One region of the Methylocella sp. CPCC 101449 genome, then DNA from elsewhere that is predicted to be linked to it. Evidence: predicted binding sites of a transcription regulator. Region 1 holds the regulator's gene; each other region holds the start of a gene.
The links. The regulator PhoB, encoded in region 1, activates phosphate uptake and scavenging genes when phosphate is short. The targets are predictions, from matches to a motif close to TGTCATNNANCTGTCAT.
Positions count from the first base shown of each region.

Region 2: phnF (phosphonate metabolism transcriptional regulator PhnF) is a predicted target of PhoB. The motif match lies at 3,860-3,876, and genes of this name have one in related genera.
Region 3: OIM99_RS16390 (calcineurin-like phosphoesterase family protein) is a predicted target of PhoB. The motif match lies at 3,484-3,500, and genes of this name have one in related genera.

Region 1 covers NZ_JAPDHU010000001.1:897,644-902,557, reverse strand. Annotated here, with positions in the region: gene OIM99_RS03995 (O-succinylhomoserine sulfhydrylase) at 1-618, shown strand, start outside; gene OIM99_RS03990 (GcrA family cell cycle regulator) at 1,064-1,600, shown strand; gene phoB (phosphate regulon transcriptional regulator PhoB) at 1,694-2,458, opposite strand; gene phoU (phosphate signaling complex protein PhoU) at 2,469-3,191, opposite strand; gene pstB (phosphate ABC transporter ATP-binding protein PstB) at 3,213-4,031, opposite strand; gene pstA (phosphate ABC transporter permease PstA) at 4,028-4,873, opposite strand; gene pstC (phosphate ABC transporter permease subunit PstC) at 4,877-4,914, opposite strand, start outside.
Region 2 covers NZ_JAPDHU010000001.1:525,976-530,889, forward strand. Annotated here, with positions in the region: gene phnK (phosphonate C-P lyase system protein PhnK) at 1-752, opposite strand, end outside; gene OIM99_RS02365 (alpha-D-ribose 1-methylphosphonate 5-phosphate C-P-lyase PhnJ) at 752-1,630, opposite strand; gene OIM99_RS02370 (carbon-phosphorus lyase complex subunit PhnI) at 1,627-2,727, opposite strand; gene phnH (phosphonate C-P lyase system protein PhnH) at 2,731-3,336, opposite strand; gene phnG (phosphonate C-P lyase system protein PhnG) at 3,336-3,794, opposite strand; gene phnF (phosphonate metabolism transcriptional regulator PhnF) at 3,901-4,650, shown strand; gene OIM99_RS02390 (TetR/AcrR family transcriptional regulator) at 4,666-4,914, opposite strand, start outside.
Region 3 covers NZ_JAPDHU010000002.1:1,179,571-1,184,484, forward strand. Annotated here, with positions in the region: gene trpE (anthranilate synthase component I) at 1-1,187, shown strand, start outside; gene OIM99_RS16385 (hypothetical protein) at 1,249-1,872, shown strand; gene OIM99_RS16390 (calcineurin-like phosphoesterase family protein) at 1,869-3,428, opposite strand; gene OIM99_RS16395 (aminodeoxychorismate/anthranilate synthase component II) at 3,619-4,248, shown strand; gene trpD (anthranilate phosphoribosyltransferase) at 4,249-4,914, shown strand, end outside.

The sequences.
Region 1 (4,914 bases):
CCCATTCTGCAAAGCCCGTTGCAACTCGGCGCCGATTGCGTCGTCTATTCGGCGACCAAACATGTCGACGGCCAGGGCCGCGTGCTCGGCGGCTGCATTCTGGCGTCGGAAGCCTTCATCCAGGCGCACATTCACAATTTCCTGCGCCAGACCGGCCCGGCCATCTCCCCCTTCAATGCCTGGGTGATGTTGAAGTCGCTTGAAACCCTGCCGCTGCGCGTCAACCAGCAGATGCGCAATGCCGAGCGGGTGGCCGATTTCCTGGCCGAGCAGAGCGCCATCAACTACGTGCTCTATCCTTCGCGTAAGGATCATCCGCAGCACGAGCTGGCCATGCGCCAGATGTCGGGTGGCGGCACCGTGGTGGTGATCGATGTGAAGGGTGGCAAGCAAGCCGCCTTCCGCATGGCCAATGCCTTCTCCATCATCAAGATTTCCAACAATCTGGGCGACGCGAAAAGCATCGTCACCCATCCGGCGACGACCACCCATCAGCGTCTGCCGCAGGCCGATCGTGAAGCGATGGGGATTGGCGAGGGCATGCTGCGCCTGTCCATCGGCCTCGAAGACATCGAAGACATTCTGGAAGATTTCCAGGCCGGCATCGCGGCGATTTAGCCGTCACAACGTTGCTGGCTTGCCTTTGATGAGCCCATCAAAGGCAAGCCAGAGGGCGTTAAGGCGCTACAAAAACCCGCCACACTTGCCGTTTACGGTCCTGCCGGCGTGAAGGCAGTGGATAAGTAGAGGCTTGTCCGCCGGCCCCGACGCGCCGCATCCCAGCGTCGGCAAACTCAATGTTTGCATGGAGTTGATACCGCCACAGCCGGCGCCGGGATCGTCGAAAAGCAGCGAAGGGCTTGGGGAAAACGGATTTCACCCACATGAACATTGAACAGGGACTCTTGCGCGTGATTCTACGGCTAGTGTAGATTCAACGCTGTCTACTACGACATTTCGTGCGGCGGACCTTTCAGCAAGCGTGACATGCGTCCAACGCTCACCGGTACATCCGGGGAGCGGGCCAGACGGATTCACGGCAAAACGGACTTAGGAGAACAGCATGTCCTGGACCGATGAGCGCGTTGAGACGCTCCGTAAGCTCTGGTCGGATGGTCACAGCGCCAGCCAGATCGCAGCCGAGATCGGCAATGGCATCACGCGCAATGCGGTGATCGGCAAGGTGCACCGGCTTGGTCTGTCGGGCCGCGTCAAGGCGCCGTCGACGGCCGCGCCGCGCCCCCGTGTCTCGCAGCCTCGCGCCCATCGGCCGGCGGCGGTTCAGCGGTCGGGCACCATGGGCGGTGGTATGGTGCGCGGCAATACCGCGCTCGCCTTCGCGCCGCGCGCCTATGAGGCGCCGGTGCTCAAGCCGATCGAGGAAGTCCTGCTGCCGATGTCGGAGCGGGTGACGATCATGGAGCTGAAGGAAGCCATGTGCCGCTGGCCGCTCGGCGATCCCGCGACATCCGAGTTCCGCTACTGCGGCGGCAAGTCCGATCCCGGTGCCACCTACTGCCCCTATCATTCGCGCATGGCCTATCAGCCGGCGCAAGATCGCCGCAACCGCTCGAAGATGCAGGTTCCGCGGCTGACCTGATCAGGCAGCTATTCGGAAAAGTTAAAGGCGTGTGATCAATCACACGCCTTTTTTCTTTTCGGCTTCGGTGAAGTGGATCAATCCCGCGAGCAATCAATCCCGCTCGAAAGTCTCGTCGAAGGAATAGCCGGCGCCGCGCACCGTGCGTAGCGGATCGCGTTCGCGGCCGCGGCTGATCGCCTTGCGCAGGCGCCCGATGTGCACGTCGACCGTGCGTTCGTCGATATCGATGGACAGGCCCCACACCGCGTCGAGCAGTTGCGCGCGTGAGAAGACGCGGCCCGGCTTTTCCATCAGATGTTCGAGCAACCGGAATTCGGTGGGACCCAGATGCAATTCGCGGCCGTTGCGATGGACGCGGCGCGTTTCGCGATCGAGTTCGATCGGTCCACGTTGCAGCTTGGTGGCGATGCGTTCCGGCCGCGAGCGGCGCAGAAGAGCATGTACCCGGGCCATCAGTTCCGGCACCGAGAACGGTTTCACCACATAGTCGTCGGCGCCGACCGAAAGGCCGCGCACCCGTTCCTGTTCCTCGCCGCGCGCGGTGAGCATGATCACCGGCAGGCCTTTGGTCGCCTCCCGCGCCCGCAGGCGTCGGCAGATTTCCAGGCCCGAGACGCCGGGCAGCATCCAGTCGAGGATCAGGAGATCGGGCACCTCCTCGGCGAGGCGGATTTCCGCCTCGTCGCCCCGTTCGATCCTTTCCACGGTGAATCCGGCCGCTTCCAGATTGTAGGCAAGCAGCAGCGCGATGGCCGGCTCATCCTCGACTATGAGGATGCGCGGTGCGGTCGCCTCGTTGCGTGGCCGCCTGTCGTTCACAGACACGGGTTTCGATTCATTCGTGAAAGTCTGCATGGATCAGCCTCTATTTTGCCGCCGCTGCTTGAGACTCAAGACCCGATGATCCACCCTTGGGTCGTTCCACCGGCAGCGGTTCGCCGGTGACGAGATAATGTACGGTTTCCGCGATGTTGGTCGCGTGATCGCCGATCCGCTCGATGTTCTTCGAGCAGAACAGCAGATGGGTGCAGAACGAAATGTTGCGCGGATCTTCCATCATGAAGGTGAGGAGATCGCGGAAGACGGAGTCTTCCAGCGCGTCGACATCAGCGTCGCGCCGCCACACTTCGTCGGCCGCCGCCACGTTCTTCTGAGCATAGGCGTCGAGCACGTTCTTGAGCTGAATGGCCGCGATATCGGCCATGTGCTTGAGACCGACGAGCGTGCGCGGCACGCGCATGTCGCCGGAAATCTTCGTCGTGCGCTTGGCGATGTTCTTGCAGAGATCGCCGACACGTTCCAGATCGCTGGCGATATGGATGGCGGCGACCAGTTCTCTGAGATCGACGGCCATGGGCTGGCGCCGGGCGATGGTCAGCACGGCCTTTTCTTCGATCTCGCGCTGCAAAGCGTCGAGCTTGGGGTCACGTTCGATGGTGCGGCGAGCCAGGTCCGCATCGAGGCGCGACAGCGCGTCGATGGCGTCATAAAGCATCTTCTCCGCGATCCCGCCCATTTCGGCGAGGCGGCTGCCGATGAAGTGCAGCTCCTCGTCATAGGCCTTCACGGTATGCTGGTCGGTGGTCATGTTGATCTCCGGAATCCTGTCTCAGCCGAAGCGGCCGGTGATGTAGTCCTGCGTCTGTTTTTGTTCCGGCGACATGAAGATTTTCGAGGTCTGGTCGAATTCGATCAGATCGCCGAGATACATGAATGCCGTCTTGTCCGAGCAACGCGCCGCCTGCTGCATGTTGTGCGTGACGATCGCGATCGTGTAGCGCGTCTTCAGCTCGTCGATCAGTTCTTCGATCTTGGCGGTCGAGATCGGATCGAGCGCCGAACAGGGCTCGTCGAACAGGATCACTTCCGGGCGGATGGCCACGGTGCGGGCGATGCACAAGCGCTGCTGCTGGCCGCCCGAAAGGCTGAGGCCGCTGGCATTGAGCTTGTTCTTCACTTCTTCCCACAGCGCCGCGCCACGCAGCGCCGTTTCGACGCGGCCGTCCATCTCGCTCTTCGGCAGCTTTTCGTAGAGGCGGATGCCGAAGGCGATGTTGTCATAGATTGTCATCGGGAATGGCGTCGGCTTCTGGAACACCATGCCGACGCGGGCGCGCAGCAGGTTGATGTCGAGTTTCGGGTCGAGAACATTCTGCCCGTCGAGCAGAACCTCGCCCTCGGCGCGCTGGTTCGGATAGAGGTCGTACATCCGGTTGAGGATGCGCAGCAGCGTGGACTTGCCGCAGCCCGACGGTCCGATGAAGGCGGTGACCTTGTTGGTCTCCAGCTCCAGGTTGATGTTCTTCAGCGCTTTCGTCGTGCCGTAATAGAAGTTGAGGTTACGGACCGACAGTTTGATGTCCGAAGGCGAAGGCCGATTGGCCGGCTGCGACTCGACGGGCTTGAGAACAGTGGCACTCTCACTCATTTCGGCTTCCTTTCGGCGCCCAGGGTGCGGGCAATAATATTGAGGCTCAGAACCGTGACCGTGATCAGCAGAGCGCCAGTCCAAGCGAGCTGCTTCCAGTTCGGGTCGGGGTTGTTGACGAAGTTGTTGATGGTGACCGGCAGGTTGGCCATGGTCGACGTCAGGTTCACGCTCCAGAACTGGTTGCTCAGGGCAGTGAACAAGAGCGGCGCCGTTTCGCCGGCCACACGGGCGGTGGCGAGCAGGACGCCGGTGATCAGACCGGCGCGCGCCGCCGAATAGGACACTTTGGTGATGACATAGGCGCGCGGCATGCCGAGCGCCGAGGCCGCTTCACGCAGGTGATTGGGCACCAGGTTCAGCATGTCCTCGGTGGTGCGCACCACCACGGGGATGACGATCACCGCCAGAGCGATGGAGCCGGCGATCCCCGAGAAGCCGCCCATCGGCACGACGATCGCGCCGTAGACGAACAGACCGATGATGATCGACGGCGCGCTCAAGAGGATGTCGTTGACGAAGCGGATCACGCCGGTGAGCTTCGAATAGCGGCCATATTCGGCGAGCCAGGTGCCGGCGAACAGGCCGAGCGGCGTGCCGATGGCGACGCCGATCGAAGTCATGATCAACGAACCGACGATGGCGTTGAGCAGACCGCCGTCCTGGACGCCGGGCGGCGGGGTCATCTGCGTGAAGATGCGCGGATGCAGGCCGACCAGGCCATTGACCAGCAGCGTGTAGAGGATCAGGCACAGCCAGCCGACGCCGAAGATGGCGGCGGCATAGCACAGAACCTTGATGATCTTGTCGGAGCGGCGACGGGAAGCGTAGATGGAGTTCATCGCTTACGCTCCCGCTTTGCGTTCGAGGCGGCGCAGCATCA
Region 2 (4,914 bases), 370 kb from region 1:
TCCGTCAGCCCCTGTTCGACCACGCGACCGTCCTTCATGACGATCATGCGATGCGACAGAAGCCGTGCGACGGCGAGATCGTGGGTGACGATGATGACGGCCAGATTGAGGTCGTTGACCAGGCCGCGCAGCAGATCGAGCAGACGCGCCTGCACCGACACGTCGAGGCCGCCGGTCGGCTCGTCCATGAAGACGAGCCTTGGCGCGGTGACGAGATTGCGGGCGATTTGCAGGCGCTGACGCATGCCGCCTGAAAAGGACCGCGGCTGGTCATCGATCCGGTCGGCGCTGATCTCGACGCGGTCGAGCCAGTTGATCGCCGTTTCGCGGATGCGGCCATAGTGACGGCCGCCTACGGCCATCAACCGTTCGCCGACATTGGCACCGGCCGACGTGCTCATACGCAGGCCATCGGCCGGGTTTTGATGGACGAAGCCCCAATCGGTACGCAGCAGATAGCGACGTTCGGCTTCGCTCAGCGCATAGAGATCGGGCATGGCGCCGTCGCGCCGGCGATAGGTCACCGATCCGGATGAAGGTTCCAGACGCGTCGAAATACAATTGAGCAGAGTGGTCTTGCCGGATCCGGACTCGCCGACGATCGCCAGCACTTCGCCCGGCCAGACATCGAAGGAAATATCGGCGCAGCCCATGCGGGCGCCGTAATATTTGCAGAGATCACGCACCGACAACAGCGGCTGTTCGGTGCTGCGGTCTTGAAGATTGTGGATTTGAGAGACGGCGATGTTCATTAGATCGCCTCCTCGGCCGTGACGCCCGTGTGGCCGTCCGCCCGGCGGCTTTCGCAATGATCGGTATCGGAGCACACGAACATACGATTGCCGTGATCGTCGAGAATCACTTCATCGAGGAAGACCTGTTCGGCGCCGCAGAGCGCGCAGGGTTTGTCGAACTTCTGAATTTCGAAGGGGTGATCCTCGAAATCGAGGCTGACGACCTCGGTGTGCGGCGGCAGCGCATAGATGCGCTTTTCGCGGCCGGCACCGAAGAGCTGCAAGGCCTCTGACATGTGCATTTTCGGATTGTCGAATTTCGGGATCGGCGACGGGTCCATGACATAGCGACCCTCGACCTTCACCGGATAAGCATAAGTGGTGGCAATATGGCCGTTGCGGGCAATGTCCTCGTACAGTTTCACATGCATGAGGCCATACTCTTCCAGCGCATGCATTTTGCGCGTTTCGGTCTCGCGCGGTTCGAGAAAACGCAGCGGTTCGGGGATCGGCACCTGATAGACCAGCACCTGCCCTTCGGTCAGCGATTCCTCCGGAATGCGATGGCGCGTTTGAATGATGCTGGCGTCCGCTGTCTTCGTCGTCGTCTCGACGCCAGAAACGCGTTCAAAGAATTTGCGAATCGACACCGCATTGGTGGTGTCGTCGGCGCCCTGGTCGATCACCTTCAGGACATCGTCGGGTCCCAGGATCGAAGCCGTCACCTGCACGCCGCCGGTGCCCCAACCATAGGGCATCGGCATTTCGCGGCTGGCGAAAGGAACCTGATAGCCGGGGATCGCGATCGCCTTCAGAATGGCGCGACGGATCATCCTTTTGGTCTGTTCGTCGAGATAGGCGAAATTGTAGTTGGCCGCTCGGTGATGTTGGTTCATTCCGCCGCCTCCTTGGCTTCGAAAGCGACGTCATTCGCGGCTTTGTGCTCGGCCCGCATGGTTCGCACCAAACCGAGTTCCGACTGGAAGTCGACATAATGCGGCAGTTTCAAATGTTCGACGAAGCCGGTCGCCTGCACGTTGTCGCAATGGGACAGAACGAATTCCTGGTCCTGGGCCGGGGCGACAATGTCCTCGCCCAGCTCTTCGGCACGCAGCACACGGTCACATAGCGCCATCGCCATCGCCTTGCGCTCGGCTAGGCCGAACACCAGGCCATAGCCGCGGGTGAACTGAGGCGGCACCTTGGCCGAGCCCTTGAACTGATTGACCATCTGGCATTCGGTCAATTGCACGCGACCGATCGGAACGGCGAAGCCCAGCTCCGGCATGAAGATTTCGACCTCGACTTCGCCGATGCGGATTTCGCCGGCGAAGGCATGAGAGCGGGCATAGCCGCGCTGGGTCGAATAGCCGAGCGCGAGCAGAAAGCCTTCGTCACCACGCGACAGGGATTGCAAGCGCATGGCGCGCGACAGTGGAAATTCGACCGGCGTCTCAGTGATGTCGCCGGGCTCGCCAAAACCAGCCTCATCTTCCTCGATCAACCCTTCGGCACCGAGGATATCGGCGATGCGGGTGACCGGCTCCTGAGGATCGGTGCGCTTGTCGCCGGCCTCGATCGCCGGATCGCCATCGAGCTCTTCGTCCAACAGACGATGGGTGTAATCGAACGTCGGCCCGAGAAGCTGGCCACCGGGCAGATCCTTGTAGCAGGCGGAGATGCGGCGCTCGACCAGCATGGAACCGGTATCGATCGGTTCGCTATGGCCGAAGCGCGGCAACGTGGTGCGATAGGCACGCAGCAGGAAGATCGCTTCGATCATATCGCCGCGCGCCTGCTTGATCGCCAGCGCCGCCAGTCGTCGATCATAGAGCGAGCCTTCGCTCATCACCCGATCGACACCAAGCGCCAATTGCTCGGCAATCTGCTCGAGAGTGAGGGCCGGCACCGAACGGTCGCCGCGCCGGCGATCGGCGAGGAGCCGATGGGCATTGTCGATCGCGGCTTCGCCGCCTTTGACAGCAACATACATGGCTCAGCTCTCCAATTCGACAAGGCGCGCGGTGCGTGGCAGACAGGCGATGGCCTCGGCACTCGTCAGAATGAGATCGACACCGCAGGGGAAACGTTCTCCGTTGTCGCGCCATTGCACGGTGAAATCCGCTGGCAGGCCTTGCGGTGCAATGGTCTTGCGGCCTTTGATGCCGGGTCCCGCGAAGGCCAGCGGCGCGCCGCCATCGAGGCTGTCCACTTGCAGGATCAGCGTCGTCGATTGATCGGGATAATTGTGCGAACCCAAAGCGAAATGTTCGAGCGGCGGCATCGATTTGGGATCGCCGACGAGCGCGAAATGCGCTTCGGCTGGCGTTGCCGCGACACGAGCACCAGTGTGGAAGGTGAGCCAGGACTGCAGCGCCGAATTCGCCAAGGCCGGATCGAGCCAGAACGGCGTATCGACATCGAGCAATGTGCAGGCAACCGTGCCGGCGATCGCGCTCAGCGGCGCCGGCGGCGTGGCATGCGCCAGAATGGCGAGCACATGGCCCGGCCGCGCCATCGCATCCATGATCACGCGGAATGCCGATTGCGCGTTGAAAACGGGATCGGCGAATCCGCCGTCCAATGTAGCGGCCTGATCCATCATTGATCCTCTCCGCGTACCATCGTGAAAAAATCGACGCGCGTGGCCGCCGTTTCCTGGCGACGTTTTTCATCGGCGGCATCGAGTTCGGATTTGATCGGCGCGATCAACGCGGCATCGATCCGTGTCGCCATCGCCGCGTCCTGACACAGCGCATCGATGACCGCCGACAGGCGCGCCTTCTCAACGTCGCGACCGAGCGCCATGGCATGGCCGATGGAGCCGTCTTCCAGCTTGACGCTGGCGCGAGTGACCGTGGCCTCCCCGACATTGAACGCCTCGCCGGTGCCGCCCACGCGACCACGCAGCATGACGAGGCCGGCTTCAGGGCCCCGCACGGATTTGTAGGCGGGATCGAGACCCAGCGTGGACCAGAGGTCGCGCAGCCTGCCGCCGTTGCTGCGCGCCAGGATCGCCATGCGGTCCCTGCGCGGGTGGGGGATGATGTCCAGGCTCATGTAAGCTCCAAATTTGTCTATTGATATAGACAAATAGACAAGATATCTTTACGTACCGAGTCTTGATGACGACGGCGTGACAGCGCGTCGAAAGGGAGTTGAAAAAGTGCAGAGAGCCGGTTTGCAGCGCGGCGTCGGCGTCGCGCTTTGGCGCCAGATTGCCGATGGAATTCGCTCGGGTCTGACCAATGGCCTGGTCGACGACAACGGCCGGCTGCCACCAGAAAGCGAGCTGGCCGAACGCTTTGGCGTCAATCGCCACACGGTGCGCGCGGCGATTTCGGCCTTGGCGCATGAAGGCGTGCTGCATTCGGTGCAAGGCAGCGGCACATTCGTGCGCCGTCGCAAGCGGCTGGTCTATCCGATCGGCGCCCGCACGCGCTTTTCCTCAGGCTTTGGCCAGCAGACGCGCGACCGGCAGACGGAACTTCTCGATTATGCGCGCGAAGCGGCTTCGCCCGAAGTGGCGGAAGCGCTTGGCCTTGCCGCAGGCGCCGATGTGTTGCGCCTGGAAATGCGCGGCATCGCCGACGGCCTGCCCGTTTCGCGTGCTACATCCTGGTTCAGCGCGGACCGCTTTCCAACGATCGTCGATATTTATCGCGAAACGAAATCGGTCACGGCTTCGCTCGCCCGTTTGGGCATCGCGGATTATCTGCGTGCGTCCACCGGCGTCGAAGCGCGCCATGCCGATGAAGCCGATACGGAAGAGTTGCAACTGTCGCCCGGCGCCATCGTCATCGTCACGCGGGCGCTCAACGTCGATCCGGACGGCGTTCCCATCCAGTTTTCCTTCACCCGTTTTCCCGCCGATCGCGTGGAACTCACCATCGAGACGGCGCGGCCGACACGATGATGTTTGTGGGGGACACTATGGCCAGGTGGCTTTGATGATCGTCGGGAGTTCGCTGACGACGAACGCATCGATGGAGCCATTGGGAGCCAGAGCGGTGAATTTGCCGTCCAAGGTCAGTTGCAGAAAGCCATGCACCATGGACCATATCGCCAAGCAAAGCCGCATGACTTCGGCGTCGTCAACGGGACGCCCCTGCCCCGCCCTGTAGAGACGAACCGTTTCTTCCAGTTCCTTCATCGCCGTCTTGCCGGCCACATGCAGGCG
Region 3 (4,914 bases), on a different contig from region 1:
CGCAGATCGATCTGCCGGGCGACCTCCCGCCGATGGCCGCCGGCGTCTTCGGCTATCTCGGCTATGACATGGTGCGGCAGATGGAGCGGCTGGCGCCGGCCAAGCCCGATCCGATCGGCGTGCCAGACGCGGTGATGATCCGCCCTACTTTGATGGTGGTGTTCGACACGGTGCGCGACGAAATCTCCATCGTCACGCCGGTGCGCCCGCAACAGGGCGTCAACGCCCGCGCCGCCTGGGAAAGCGCGCAGACCCGGCTCGACAGCGTGGTGGCGCTGCTCGAAGGCCCCCTCACCCACGCACCGCCAGCGGCCGATCCGCATCTCCTGGCGCAGCCCGCCACCTCCAACACGCCGGAAGCGCGCTATCTCGAAATGGTCGAGCGCGCCAAGGAATATATCCGCGCCGGCGACATCTTTCAGGTGGTGCTGTCGCAACGCTTCACCGGCCCGTTCGAACTGCCGGCCTTCTCGCTCTATCGCGCGTTGCGCCGCGTCAATCCGGCGCCCTTCCTCTGCTATCTCGATTTCGGCGGCTTCCAGATCGTCTGCTCGAGTCCGGAAATCCTGGTGCGCGTGCGCGACGGCAAGGTGACCATTCGCCCGATCGCCGGCACCCGCTGGCGCGGCAAGACGCCGGCTGAGGATGAGGCTCTGGCGCAGGAACTCTTGGCCGATCCGAAGGAACGCGCCGAACATCTCATGCTGCTCGATCTCGGCCGCAACGATGTCGGCCGCGTCTCGCAGATCGGCACCGTCGAAGTCACCGACCGTTTCTTCGTCGAACGCTACAGCCATGTCATGCACATCGTGTCCAATGTCGAGGGCAAGCTCGACCCGCAGCACGACATCATCACAGCGCTCTCCGCCGGCTTCCCGGCCGGCACCGTCTCCGGTGCGCCAAAGGTGCGCGCCATGGAAATCATCGACGAGCTGGAAGTCGACAAGCGCGGCATCTATGCCGGCTGCATCGGCTATTTCGGTGCATCGGGCGAGATGGACACCTGCATCGTGCTGCGCACGGCCGTCATCAAGGATGGCCAGATGCACGCGCAATCAGGCGCCGGCATCGTCTATGACTCGGTGGCGGCGAGCGAGCACCGCGAATGCATCAACAAGGCGCAGGCCTTGTTTCGCGCGGCGGAAGAAGCCGTGCGCTTCGCGACCAGTGCGCGGCGCGGGCAGTAGTCCTGATAAAATTTCATGAGAACCACGGACTGAACGCTGACAAATAATAGGGGCGAAAGCTATGGCTCAAAACCAGCAGGCAGCTCCCCGTGTATCCGCCCTAATAATGGCAGCATTCAACCAAAGCTATCATCTACACCAAGATGTGCTCAAAGCTTGGATAGACATTTCATTCTCTATAGGCGGCACGTTACCAAGATCGTCTCTAACGATGACGATTCAAAGACTTGGCCGCCTTGATACTCTTATTAGAGCGATCGAAGATGAGAGATATGAAGATCCATGGATGGCAGAGCCTCACACTTCATTAGCGGAACAGTGGATAGGTGACGCTTACGCCGTAACTCACACTATTAAGTCAAAGAAGCTCAATCTTCAGCCAGAAGGCTTTTCGGAGCTTGCCCATGATCTCCGCATACTCCGTGTTCAACTAGAGAAGCATGAAATAGCAACCGGAGCAGCAACCAAACAACCAATCGAACTTGAGATTATTGGATCAAATGAACAAGAAATTTACGACGCCTCAGATCCAGACCGAAAGCATGCAATCATAACCGCTCACGGACTAACCAAACGACATTCAATTTGTTGGCTTGTTATAGACGCCGCTTCTACAGAATCATCGCGCTGGATTGAACGACGCGAATTATCTGAGCGTTTCCTTCGTCTCTGGAAAAAAAATTAGCCGTGCGAGACAGGCGCTTCCGACAGGGCACGCTCGACAAACACCATATCGTCGACGCGCCGGCCATATTCGTCACACGCCTCGACATCGATCCGCTGCGGCGCCAGGCCTGCACCAAAAGGCAGTCGCGCATGCCACAGGTGTTCGCAAGGCTCGGCCTTAACCCAGGAATGTTTGTCGACATGCGGATCGGCGAATAAAGCTTCGACGAAGGGATCGGCACGGCGCACTTTTGTCATTTCAACCCGCGTCGCGCCGCTCACCGCCAGCATGGTTGAACGCGGGCCACCGTCGAACAGATTGGCGAAAACATCGACATAGTCGTCCATAACGGCCGCGTGTATGCGCAACCGCTCTTCGGCCGCCGGCGCATGAAACGTCGTCGCATAATCGTTCTCGCTGACCGAAAGCCGATGATAACCGGCGGGGCAGCCATCGCAGCCCATGGCGAGCGGCGTACCACGGAAATCGTTCGGCCCGCTCCACCACGAGCCCGAGACCGCCGCCAGCACGTGATGATGATGCGATGCGCCGGAAAATTGCGGCAGATAGCCATGCTCGGTCGTGTGCATATGGCCGGAAAAACTGACGGCATTGCGACCGTCGAGCAGGCGCAGCAGATCCAGTGCATCGGCTGTGTTGTCGCGAATGCTCGACGGGTTCCAGGCGGTGGCCAGCGGGATATGCATGCTGAAAACAACAAGCCGTTCGCGCGGCCAGTGCTGCAGAAGATTGCGCACGAAAGCGAGCTGCCGCGACCCGATCGCGCCACGATAACCGCCCGCCGAACCATCAGGCCGCGCGCCCTCGTATTCGACATTGTCGAGCACCACAAACAGCGCCGGGCCATAGTGAAACGCGTAATGGCTCGGCCCATATTTCTGCCGGAACGTGCGCCGCGCGCCGACTGCCGTCGTCGCGTCGTAATCGAGATCGTGATTGCCGCCAGCATTCCACCAGGTCACGCCCACCTGCCCGATGGTGCGGTTCAGACGGTCGAGCAGGCTGAGATTGTCGCCGCAGATGTCGCCGAGCGTCAGACCGAAAGCCGGCCGATGCCGTGCCGCGTCACGCACCGCGCCGTCACGGATATGATCGATGTGGCGATGGCTCTCCGGCTGGGGATCGGCAAATAGAGCGACATCGAACCGCTGCGGCTCTTCCCAGGCCCGCAGCCTGAAATCGGTGCGCCCAACTGAAGCGCTATAGGGGCGATAGTGTTGCGGCAGGCCGGTCACGGGATCGCGCGCCACCTGATAATGCGCCGGCTTGATGACGAAGAGCGTGCCGTCGTCGGCCTCGGGCAGGACATAGCGGCCGTCCGGGTCGGTGGCGACGATATCGACGCCGTTCGAGACCAAAACCCCAGCCAGACCCAGATTGCGATCGCCGTCGAGCACCCGCCCGCTGGCCCAATGGCCCGCGGCCGCCGCCACTTGAACCGTCCCCACTTGGGCCGGCGCCGCGCCAGACAGGGCCGATGCGCTGGCCAAGGCCGCGCTCGAAAGGAGGAGGTCGCGCCGCGTCGTCACGAAAAGTCCGGTCCGGTCGAACATGGCGGTGGCATGCGCCGATTCGCTGACAGCCGATTGACGGAGCGTTGACGGGCCAGCGACAGCCAGATCACAGGAGAATGACGGCTAAACCACCCTGCCCGCGCCAAAAAAGGCCAGATGGGCGTTTCAAACGGCCGGCTTGACCTTGCCCCTGCCAAAGTCGAAAAGAACGCCGGAAACAGGGGCCGACATGCCTTCCGTCACGCTGATCGACAATTACGACAGTTTCACCTGGAACCTGGTGCATTACCTGGGCTCCCTCGGCGCGTCCGTGACCGTTCATCGCAACGATCAGGTCTCCGTCGCCGCCGTCATGGCGGCCCACCCCGACGCATTAGTCCTGTCACCCGGCCCCTGCACGCCGCGCGAGGCCGGCATCTGCCTCGATCTGGTGGCGGCCGCGGCTGAAACCGTGCCGTTGCTCGGCGTCTGCCTCGGCCATCAGAGCATCGGCGAAGCCTTCGGCGGCGACGTCGTGCGCGCGCCGATCCCGATCCACGGCAAGCTGTCGCAGGTCACCCATGGCGGCACCGGCCTGTTTCGCGGCATCAACGGGCCCTTCCAGGCGACGCGCTATCATTCGCTGGTGGTGCAGGCCGATACCCTGCCCGACGTCCTCGAAGCCACCGCCTGGACCGACAATCTGATCATGGCGCTGCAACACCGCAGCCTGCCGATCCATGGTGTGCAATTTCATCCGGAGAGCATTCTCTCCGACCATGGTCATCTCATCTTGAAGAATTTTCTCGACATGGCGCACGACTGGAATGCGCGCCGCGCGGCGGGGGCCGCGACGAAACGGACAAGCGGAGCTGCGTGAATGGAGTCCTTCAAGCCGATCCTCGCCAAAGTGGCTGCGGGCGCCAGCCTGACAAGGCCGGAAGCCGAGGCTGCCTTCGACAATCTGCTGTCGGGAGAAGTCACGCCGGCGCAGATGGGCGCATTCCTGATGGCTTTGCGCGTACGTGGCGAGACCGTCGATGAATTCACCGGCGCGACGGCAGCGATGCGCAGCAAGATGCTGCGCGTGAGCGCGCCCGAGGGCGCCATCGATATCGTCGGCACCGGCGGCGACGGCTCGGGCTCCTACAATGTTTCGACGCTGGCCTCGCTCATCGTCGCCGCCTGCGGCATACCGGTCGCCAAGCACGGCAACCGTGCGCTGTCCTCGCGCTCGGGCGCCAGCGACGTGCTCGGCGCGCTCGGCGTCGCCGTCGGCCAGAAGCCGGAGCAGATCGAAGCGTCGCTCCAGAGTGTCGGCATCGGCTTCATGATGGCCCCAAGCCACCATGCCGCCACGCGCCATGTCGCGCCCGTGCGCGTTGAACTCGGCACCCGCACGATCTTCAACATTCTCGGCCCGCTCTCCAATCCAGCCTCGGTCAAGCGGCAGCTCGTCGGCGCTTTCTCCGTCGATCTGTTGCGGCCGATGGCGGAAGTGTTGCGCAATCTCGGCTCCGACAGCGCTTGGTTCGTCCATGGCTCC